Regions from separate parts of the Paracoccus fistulariae genome, predicted to be linked through region 1. Evidence: riboswitches for the same ligand, from Rfam matches in the RefSeq annotation. Region 1 holds a riboswitch; each other region holds the start of a gene.
What was found. A riboswitch is a leader RNA that binds a small molecule or an ion and turns the genes downstream of it on or off. The one in region 1 is predicted to bind cobalamin.
Positions count from the first base shown of each region.

Region 2: another riboswitch for cobalamin. It lies ahead of JHX87_RS03470 (energy-coupling factor ABC transporter permease); the one in region 1 lies ahead of JHX87_RS05595 (TonB-dependent receptor plug domain-containing protein).
Region 3: another riboswitch for cobalamin. It lies ahead of JHX87_RS03530 (DUF1636 domain-containing protein); the one in region 1 lies ahead of JHX87_RS05595 (TonB-dependent receptor plug domain-containing protein).

Region 1 is NZ_CP067136.1:1,124,357-1,127,625, forward strand. It holds gene JHX87_RS05585 (hypothetical protein) at 72-374, shown strand; gene JHX87_RS05590 (NAD-dependent deacylase) at 384-1,064, shown strand; cobalamin riboswitch at 1,129-1,320, shown strand; gene JHX87_RS05595 (TonB-dependent receptor plug domain-containing protein) at 1,440-3,254, shown strand; gene JHX87_RS05600 (ABC transporter substrate-binding protein) at 3,241-3,269, shown strand, end outside.
Region 2 is NZ_CP067136.1:685,689-688,957, reverse strand. It holds gene cobM (precorrin-4 C(11)-methyltransferase) at 1-258, shown strand, start outside; gene JHX87_RS03475 (cobyrinic acid a,c-diamide synthase CobB) at 251-1,573, shown strand; cobalamin riboswitch at 1,611-1,798, shown strand; gene JHX87_RS03470 (energy-coupling factor ABC transporter permease) at 1,853-2,527, shown strand; gene cobF (precorrin-6A synthase (deacetylating)) at 2,589-3,269, shown strand, end outside.
Region 3 is NZ_CP067136.1:698,075-701,343, forward strand. It holds gene cobN (cobaltochelatase subunit CobN) at 1-249, opposite strand, end outside; gene cobW (cobalamin biosynthesis protein CobW) at 265-1,320, opposite strand; gene JHX87_RS03530 (DUF1636 domain-containing protein) at 1,321-1,695, opposite strand; cobalamin riboswitch at 1,783-2,002, opposite strand; gene cobO (cob(I)yrinic acid a,c-diamide adenosyltransferase) at 2,040-2,648, shown strand; gene JHX87_RS03540 (thioredoxin family protein) at 2,768-3,269, shown strand, end outside.

The DNA.
Region 1 (3,269 bases):
AGATGACAAGGCATTCAGACCGGGACAACCGGCCGCCTTCGCAGAGGACAAGGAACCGAGGAGACAGCCCCATGTTCAACCGCATTTTCATTGCGGCAGCGGCCATTGTTTTGACCGCACCGCTGGCCGTGGCCGGACCGATTGACAGCGCCTGCGTGCGTTCCGACCGAGCGCGCGGCAATGCCCCGCTTTGCGGCTGCATTCAGCAGGTCGCGAACCAGACCCTGTCGCGCTCTGATCAGCGCCGCGCCGCCCGCTTCTTCCGCGACCCGCATGAGGCGCAGGTGGTGCGCATGTCGAAAAGCAATTCCGACAATGCGTTCTGGGCGCGCTACAAATCCTTTGCCGCCCGGGCCGAGGCCTATTGCCGCTAAGATCGCGCGATGCGGATCACGGTTCTGACCGGCGCAGGGATCTCGGCGGAAAGCGGCATTGCCACCTTCCGCGCCAGCGACGGTCTGTGGGAACAGCACCGGATCGAGGATGTGGCGACGCCCGAAGGCTTTGCCCGCGATCCTGCGCTGGTCCATCGTTTCTATAACGCCCGGCGGGCCGCAGCCTCGGCCGCCGAACCCAATGCGGCGCATATCGCGCTGGCCGATCTGGCGCGCGCGCATGATCTGACGCTGGTGACGCAGAATGTCGATGATCTGCACGAACGTGGCGGCAGTCCCGACGTGATCCATATGCACGGCTCGCTGGCCCGCGCGCTTTGCGCGGCCTGCGGCGAAAGATGGGACGCCCCGGACAGCATGTCGCCGGAGGATCCCTGCCCCTTCTGCGGCAGGACCGCCACCCGCCCCGATATCGTCTGGTTCGGCGAGATGCCCTATCAGATGGAACGCATCTGGGAGGCGATCGAAGGAAGCGATCTTTTCGCGGCTATCGGCACATCGGGCAATGTCTATCCGGCCGCCGGTTTTGCCCAGCATGCCGCGCATAGTGGCGCGGAATGTGTCGAACTGAATCTGGATGCCAGCTTCAATGCCCGCGATTTCGACCGCCGGATTCTGGGTCCGGCCTCGCAAACCGTGCCGGAATGGGTCAAAAGCCTGACCCCGTGACACGATCGCGCTGCGTTCTCTCCACGACCTGCCGAAAGCCCTTGCCCTGCCGATCCGGCATCGGTTAACCCGTGCCTGCCTCGGTTCCGGGCCAAAACCCGGTGAAAAGGGAACGCGGTGCAATTCCGCGACTGCCCCCGCAACTGTAAGCGGCGAGCGAGGCCGGAAAACGCCACTGCCCGCGCCTGCGGATGGGAAGGCCCGGCCAAGCTGCGACCCGCCAAGTCAGGAGACCTGCCAAGGCAATCACCCTGGGTGCATGCGGGGCGCATGTGCAAAGCGGACCTTCCGTCGTGGTGATATCGCCGTCCGGCCAGCGGACACAGACACCACCGCCCGACCGGGCCAAGGAGGGAAAACGAGCCGATGCGCCAGATGACCCGATATTTCACCAGCAGCCTTGCGCTGAGCCTGACCACTGCCCTGCCCGCCCTGGCGCAGGATCCGCAGGACCCCTATCTGCTGGATCCAATCACCCTGACCGCCAACCGCGAGGCGACGGATCTGGATCGCAGCGGCAGTTCCGTCTCGGTCATCTCCCCTCAGGATCTGGATGGGCGCGCGGGCGAGCCGCTGACGAAAACCCTGTCCCGCCTGCCCGGCGTGACCATCCGGCAAAGCGGCCCGTTGGGCACCACCGGATCGGTCGTCCTGCGCGGCGCGCCCAGCCATTACCTGCCCGTGGTCATCGACGGGATCGAGGTTTCGGACGCGGCGGCGGGCCAGCCGTCCTACGACACGGGCGGGCTGATCGGCGCGGATGTCATGCGCGGCGAATTGCTGCGCGGGGCGCAATCGGCGCTTTACGGTTCGCGCGCGATCTCTGGCGTTCTGACGCTGCAATCGGCGCGCCCGACCGAAAACGGCTTGCAGCAACAGGCCACGGTCGAGGCCGGCAGCTATAATTCCTGGCTGGCCAGCTATGGCCTGACCTGGCGCGGCGTGGCGACGGATCTGGCCTTCACCGCGACACGGATCGACACGGACGGATTTTCGGCGCTGGATGAAAATGACGGCAATTTCGAGGATGACGGCTATGACGCCACCCGCCTCAGCTTCTATGCCGCGCATGAGCTGGAAAACGGCACGCTGCTGGGCCTGAACGGCTTCTGGGAAGACAGCACCGGCGATTTCGACGATTTCGGCGGCGATGTGATCGGGTCAACCGGCGATGATTACACGGATCGCAAAAGCTTTGGCCTTCGCGGCTTTGCCGAATTCCGGACGGGCGCGGTGGACAATACCGTAACCCTGACCCGCTATCGTCTGGACCGCACCAGCTATGGCAACAGCTTCCCGACGGAATTCATCGGCGCGCGCAACAAGCTGTCCTGGCAGGGCGCAACCGATCTGGGCGCGGATGGCGGGCGGCTGATCTTTGGCGCGGATTCCGAGAAGGAAACGGCCGAAGGCAATGGCGATACCCGCACCAATGGCATCTTCATCGAAACCGACACACCTCTGGGCACGCAGGCCGATCTGTCGCTGTCGCTGCGCCATGACAATCATTCGCAATTCGGCGATTTCACCTCGGGCCGGGTTGCTGCGGTCTATCGCCTGCGCGAGGATCTGTTCCTGCGCGCCTCGCTGGGCAATGGCTTTCGCGCACCCTCGCTTTACGAGCTTTACGGCCCCTATGGCGATGACACGCTGCAGCGCGAGGAAAGCCGCAGCGCCGAGCTTGGCATCGAAAAGCAATGGGGCGAGGACAGCTATCTGCGGGCCACCGCCTTCTGGCTGAAGGCCACGAACCTGATCGGTTTTGATTTTCCTGAGGCATGTACGAACGGATGGTACGTGCAGGTCGAGGGCGATGCCCGCCGCAAGGGGGGCGAGCTTGACGGCCGCTATGCCTTCGGCGCGGGCTACGCCGTCAGCGGGTCCTATACCTATGTGGATAATGAGGTAGCTTCGAACTGGGCCGAGGTGCCCGCCCATACGCTGAACCTGGGGATCGAGGGCAGCTTTGCCACCGGCACCACGGCCGCCTTCAACCTGCGCTATGTCGCGGATCGCCCGCAGGATATGGAGGATTACACCGTTGCCGATCTGCTGATCACCCATCCTCTGCGCGAGGATGCCGAGGTCTATCTGCGGATCGAGAACCTCTTTGACGAGGAATATCAGCTTGTGAACGGCTATGGCACCTCGGACCGGGCGTTCTATGCGGGGATCCGTGCCTCGTTTTAAGGGCATTGCGATCTG
Region 2 (3,269 bases), 440 kb from region 1:
CATTACGGCCCCGATTGCCCCGTCGCGGTGGTCTGGCGGGCAAGCTGGCCCGATCAGCGCATCATCCGCGCCACGCTGGCCGGGATCCCGTCGCAGATGCCGGACGGGATCGCGCGTACGGCCCTGATCCTTGTGGGCGACGCGCTGGCAGCCGATGGCTTTGCCGAAAGCTGCCTCTATTCCGCCGATTACGACCGCCGCTATCGCCCGCAATCGGCCGAAAGCGAATGGGCCGGGTGGAGCCCCGCCGATGACTGAGCGCGATGGCAACCCGCCGGGGCTGATGATCTCGGCCCCGTCCTCTGGCACGGGCAAGACCACGGTGATGCTGGGCCTGCTGCGCGCCTTGGCCGAGGACGGGCTGGCCGTGCAGCCCTTCAAATCCGGGCCGGATTATATCGACCCCGCCTTTCATCAGGCGGCCTGCGGGCGGGCCTCTTACAACCTTGACAGCTGGGCGATGGATCAGGGGCTGTTCGGCAGCATCGCCGCGATGGCGCGCGGCGCCGATATCTGCGTGGCCGAGGGCTCGATGGGGCTGTTTGACGGGGTGGCGACGCGGGGCCGGATCGGATTTGGCGCCAGCGCGGAAACGGCGCGGGCGATGGGCTGGCCGGTCATTCTGGTGCTGGATGTCAGCGGTCAGGCGCAATCGGCGGCGGCCACGGCGCTTGGCTTTGCGCGCTATGACCCCGATCTGCCGATTGCCGGGGTGATCCTGAACCGCGTGGCCAGCCCCCGCCATCTGCGCCTGACGCAAGAGGGGATGACGCGGGCCGGGCTGCGGGTTCTGGGCGCATTGCCGCGCCGTGGCGATCTGACCCTGCCAGAGCGTCATCTGGGCCTGATCCAGGCGGTCGAGCATCCCGATCTGGACGCCGCCATCGCCGGATATGCGGCATTCCTGCGCGAACATGTCGATCTGGCCGCGATCCGCGACGCGGCAACCGGGAACCCCCTGCAGGCTGCGGGCGCGCTGCCCCCGCCCCCGGCCCAGCGGATCGCGCTGGCGCAGGATGCGGCCTTTTCCTTTACCTATCCGCATATCCTGAAGGGCTGGCGCGATGCGGGCGCGCAGATCCTGCCCTTTTCGCCGCTTGCGGATGAGGAGCCGGACCCCTCGGCCGATCTGGTCTGGCTGCCGGGCGGCTATCCCGAGCTTCACGCGGGCGCCCTGTCCGCAGCCTCGCATTTCATGCAGGGGCTGCGCCGCTTTGCCAAGACCGGGCCGGTCCATGGCGAATGCGGCGGATATATGGTGCTGGGCCAGTCGCTGACGGACAAGAACGGGCAGGCTCATCAGATGGCGGGGCTGCTGGGGCTGGCGACCTCTTATGAAAAGCGCAGGCTGCATCTGGGTTATCGCCGGGCCTTGCTGCAGGCGCCCCTGCCCGGTCATGGCACGGGCGACCGCCTGCGCGGGCATGAGTTCCATTATTCCACCATCCTCGATCAGCCCGACCAGCCGCTGGCCCATGTCAGCGATGCCGATGGCACGGCGGTGGCCGAAACCGGGTCGCGGCGCGGGCAGGTGACGGGCACGTTCTTTCACCTGATCGCGGCGGAGCACTGAAGAAAGGGACATCGCGCTTGCATGCCGGACGTGGCTGTCCGATAACGATTTCGACGGTGCCGCGCGATATCGCGGTGAATAGGGAAGCGGGTGAAAATCCCGCACTGCCCCCGCAACTGTAAGCGGAGAGCGTGTCGGAACGCCACTGGCCAGAAGATCGGCTGGGAAGGCCCGAACACGCCGCGACCCGCAAGTCAGGAGACCTGCCGTCAGCAACCAGACGCCGCGACATGCGGCCCAAACCGCCGCCGGTGGGGTGGCTTATGGAAGGACCTGAATATGCATATCGAACCCGGAATCGTGGCCGGCCCCAAGATGGGCCTTGCCTATGGCACCGCCGCCGCCGCCGCGGCCTATACCGTCAAGCTGGCGGCCGACGACCTGCGCACACATAGCCCGGCCTCATTCCTGCTGCGCACGGCGATTGCCGTGATCGGCGTCTTTGTTTCCTTTGAGGTGCTGCCCCATTTCGCCGTCGGCATTTCCGAGGTGCATTTCATTCTGGGCACGACGCTGTTCCTGATCCTGGGGGCCGCGCCCTCGGCCATCGGGCTGGCACTTGGGCTGCTGATTCAGGGCATGTTCTTTGCGCCGACCGATATGCCCATGTATTTCGTCAATGTCTCGACCCTCCTCTGGCCGCTATTTGCCATCGATGCGCTGGCCAAGCGGGTGATCCCGGCGGCGACGGCCTATGTCGATCTGACATATCTGGACGTGCTGAAGATGTCGCTGGTCTATCAGGGCGGTGTTGTCGCCTGGGTCGCCTTCTGGGCGCTGTACGGTCAGGGCATGGGCGCGGACAATCTCGCCTCCATTGCCAGCTTTGCCGCCGCCTATGTGGTCGTCGTGCTGGTCGAGCCGATTGCCGATCTGGCGGCGCTGGCCATCGCCAAAAGCCTGCGCGCGGGCGGTCAGGGTTCGTTGCTGAACCGTCGGCTGTATCAGGCGTGATCTGCCCCGATCCGAACCGGTCGCGATCCCGTGGCCGGTTCCCCTGCCCCGGCGCGATCCTGTGATCCGGCTTTGGCTGATCGGGATCGGCACCGGCAATCCCCGACATGTGACGCTGGAAGCCGTTCAGGCGCTGCGCGAGGCCGCGCTGATCCTGCTGCCGCGCAAGGGGCCGGACAAGGCCGATCTGGCGGAACTGCGCCACGCCATCCTGCGCGATTGCGACAGCCGCGCGCAGGTGATCGAATTCGACATGCCGCAGCGAGACGAGCGCCTGCCCTATCTGCAGCGCGTGCGCCTGTGGCACGATCAGATCGCCGCCATCTGGGCCGGAGCGATCGAGCGCGCGCAGCCAAGCGGGCCGGTGGCGCTGCTGGTCTGGGGCGATCCGGGGCTTTACGATTCTACGCTGCGGATCGCGGCACGGCTGCAGCCGCAACCCGACCTGCGAGTGATCCCCGGTATCACCGCCCTGCAGGCGCTGACAGCGGCCCATGCGATCCCCTTTAACACGCTGAACGGCGCGGTGACCGTCACCACCGGGCGCAGGCTGCGCGAGCACGGCTGGCCCGACGGCGCGCAGACCGTGGCGGTGATGCTGGATGGTGCATGCAGTTTCCAGCGCCTCGATCCGGCCGGGCTGCGGATCTGGTGGGGCGGCTTTCTGGGGATGCCGGAACAGTTGCTGGCCTCGGGTCCGCTGGACATTGCGGGGCCGCAGATCGTGGCCCTGCGCGAACAG
Region 3 (3,269 bases), 430 kb from region 1:
GATCAGAATGGCACGCGCCGCGCCCAGCGTCTGGTCCAGATAGGTATCGACCGACAACGGATGTTTCAGCCGCGCGATATTGGCCAGCCGCAGTGTCGGCAGGCCCGGGCCGCGATGCCAGGCTTCGGCGAAAGCCGCCAGATCGCTGTCGGAGAAGGACAGCACCACCATATCGGCCGGGCTGTGGCCCAGATCGACAGGGGTGTCGGCCTCATCCAGACCGTGGCTTTCGCGAAAGATGACGTGCATCGCGCTGGCGTTTCCTTAGCCGACAGGGGCCGGGGCAGGGGTCAGCACGGCGCGGATCGCGGCCTCGTCGATATCGTCATGTTCGGCAATCACGACCAGACGCCCCTGACGCGGCTCATCACCTTTCCACGGGCGGTCATATTGATGCCGCACCCGCGCGCCGACCGCCTGCACCAGCAGCCGCATCGGCTTGCCGGTAATGGCGGCATAGCCCTTGACCCGCAGGATATTCTGACGCTGCGCCAGTTCAGTGACGCGGGCGACCAGTTCGGCGGGATCCGTAAGTTCGGGAATGGCGATCACGACACTTTCGAAATCGTCGTGCTCGTGATCCTCGGCCCCGTCGTGATGCGAGGGTCGCGCGGCCAGGTCATCCTCGGCCGCCGCGCCAAGGCCCAGGATGACACGGGGATCGACCGTGCCCTCGGCCACCTCGATGATCGGCAACGGGCGGGGCAGTTCGGCATTGATCAGCGCCTTGGCCTGCGCCACGCCATCCGCGCCCGCCAGATCGGGCTTGGTCAGCAGGATGATATCGGCGCAGGCGATCTGATCCTCGAACACCTCGGACAGCGGGGTTTCGTGATCAAGACTGTCGTCCGCCAGCCGCTGCCGGTCCACCGCCGCCACGTCGGGCGCGAAACGGCCCGCCGCCACCGCCTCGGCATCGGCCAGCGCAATGACGCCATCGACCGTGATCCGGCTGCGGATATCGGGCCAGTCAAAGGCCTTGAGCAGCGGTTTCGGCAGCGCCAGCCCCGAGGTCTCGATCAGGATGTGATCGGGGCGCGGATCCAGCGCCATCAGCGCTTCGATCGTGGGAATGAATTCATCGGCAACAGTGCAGCAGATACAGCCATTGGCCAGTTCGACGATGTTCTCCTCGGGGCAGCCGGGGATGGCGCAGCCCTTCAGGATATCGCCGTCCACGCCGACATCGCCGAATTCATTGACCACGACCGCCAGCCGCTTGCCGCCGGGATTTTGCATCAGCTTGCCGATCAGGGTCGTCTTGCCCGATCCCAGAAATCCGGTGATGACGGTGACGGGGATCTTTTCGAGATTGCTCATTCAGGTGCTCTCCATCGGGGGAATTCGGGCGATACAGTTCTTGCGGAAATGTTCGGGGCGTTCGCGCCAGGGGACCAGCCCGTCAGGTGCCGCGCGATAGGCGGCAGCGCCCTGACAGATTGTCTGCAGATGGGCATCGGCATCAAGATCGCCGTAGATATAGGTCCAGCGGCCCGCGCCGCGCAGCGCCACCGTGCAGCCGCGCGCGCAATTCGACATGCATTCGACCGGCGTGATCGTCACGCCCGGCAGCGACACCTGTCGCAGAGCCTGCATCAGCAGATTGCCCGGGCGATCCGCCGCGCCGTCGTCACCTTCGCCATGACGACAACGGGTGCAGACCAGCAATTCGACCTGTGATTGCGCCGTTGTCACGCAAACCCCATCACTTCGGGGGCAGGGGGTGGCAAGGCGAATGCGCGGCCAGAACGCCACGCGCCCGACACCGGATCACCCCGCCCGGTTTCATTCGTCGCGCTGGCAGGTCTCCCGGCTTGCGGATATCAAGGCACAGCCTTGGCGGTCATCCTTCCTTCCCAGCCTGTTCGGGCCAGTGGGTTCCTGGATGACCTTTCCGGTCACGGTCGCGGGGGCGGCTGCAATTCGGCGCGGGCCGTGGCACGAACCTCTTGCATTCCCTTTTCACCTGTTGACACAGGCACCAGCTGCGCCGATATGGTCAGCCCGCGCCAAGCCTGTCAAGCCGAAAGGAAACCGGAATGGATGAGGCCGCCCGTCGTCACAATGAAAAGATGAAACGCATCAAGGCGGCGCGCGACCGGATGATGCAGGACAAGACCGAGGAAAAAGGTCTGATCATCGTTCATACCGGGGCGGGGAAGGGCAAGTCATCCTCTGGTTTCGGGATGATCATGCGCTGCATCGCCCATCGGATGCCCTGCGCGGTGGTGCAGTTCATCAAGGGCACCTGGCAGACCGGCGAGCGGCAATTGCTGGAAGAAAAATTCGCCGACGAGTGCCGGTTTTTTGTATCTGGAGAAGGGTTTACATGGGAAACCCAGGATCGCGACCGCGATATCGCCGCAGCCCGCCACGGCTGGGAGCTTGCCAAGGCGCAGATCCGCGATCCTGCCATCCGCTTCGTGTTGCTGGACGAAATCAATATCGCGCTGCGCTATGATTATCTGGATATCGAGGAGGTCGTCGATGTCCTGCTGACCGAAAAGCCGCCGATGACGCATGTCTGCCTGACCGGGCGCAATGCAAAACAGGAGCTGATCGAGGCCGCGGATCTGGTGACCGAGATGAGCCTGATCAAACATCCGTTCCGCGACGGCATCAAGGCGCAGCAGGGCGTGGAATTCTGATCCATCCAAAACCGCAATAATCAGTATTATGGAACATAAATCCAAAATGCGTCCCGATACTTGCGCCTGTGGCGGCTTTCCCCGACAGTCCGGCGCATGGAACGACATGGAGGCATGTAATGGCTGTATCGCCGCCCGTTTGCGATTTTGGCGCGCCCTGGCATGATTTCGCGCTGCCGGGCACCGATGGCCGGATCTATCGGCTTGAGGATGTCACGGGTCCGCGTGGCACGCTGGTGATGTTCATCTGCAATCACTGTCCCTATGTGCAGTCGATCATCGACCGCATTGTCCGCGACGCGGCGCAGATGCAGCGCGCCGGTATCGGCGTGGTGGCAATCTCGGCCAATGATGTGGCGGATTATCCGCAGGACGGCCCGCAGCAGATGAAGACCGAGGCCGCGCGCCACGGCTTTACCTTTCCGTATCTTTATGACGAGACGCAGGACGTGGCCAAAGCCTATGGCGCGGAATGCACGCCGGATTTCTTTGGCTATAACGCGGATGGTGAACTCCAATATCGCGGCCGCTTCGACGCCTCGGCCAGACGCGCCGGACCCGCGGATGCGCGGCCCGAACTGCTGCAAGCGATGCTGCGCATTGCGGAAACCGGTAATGGAC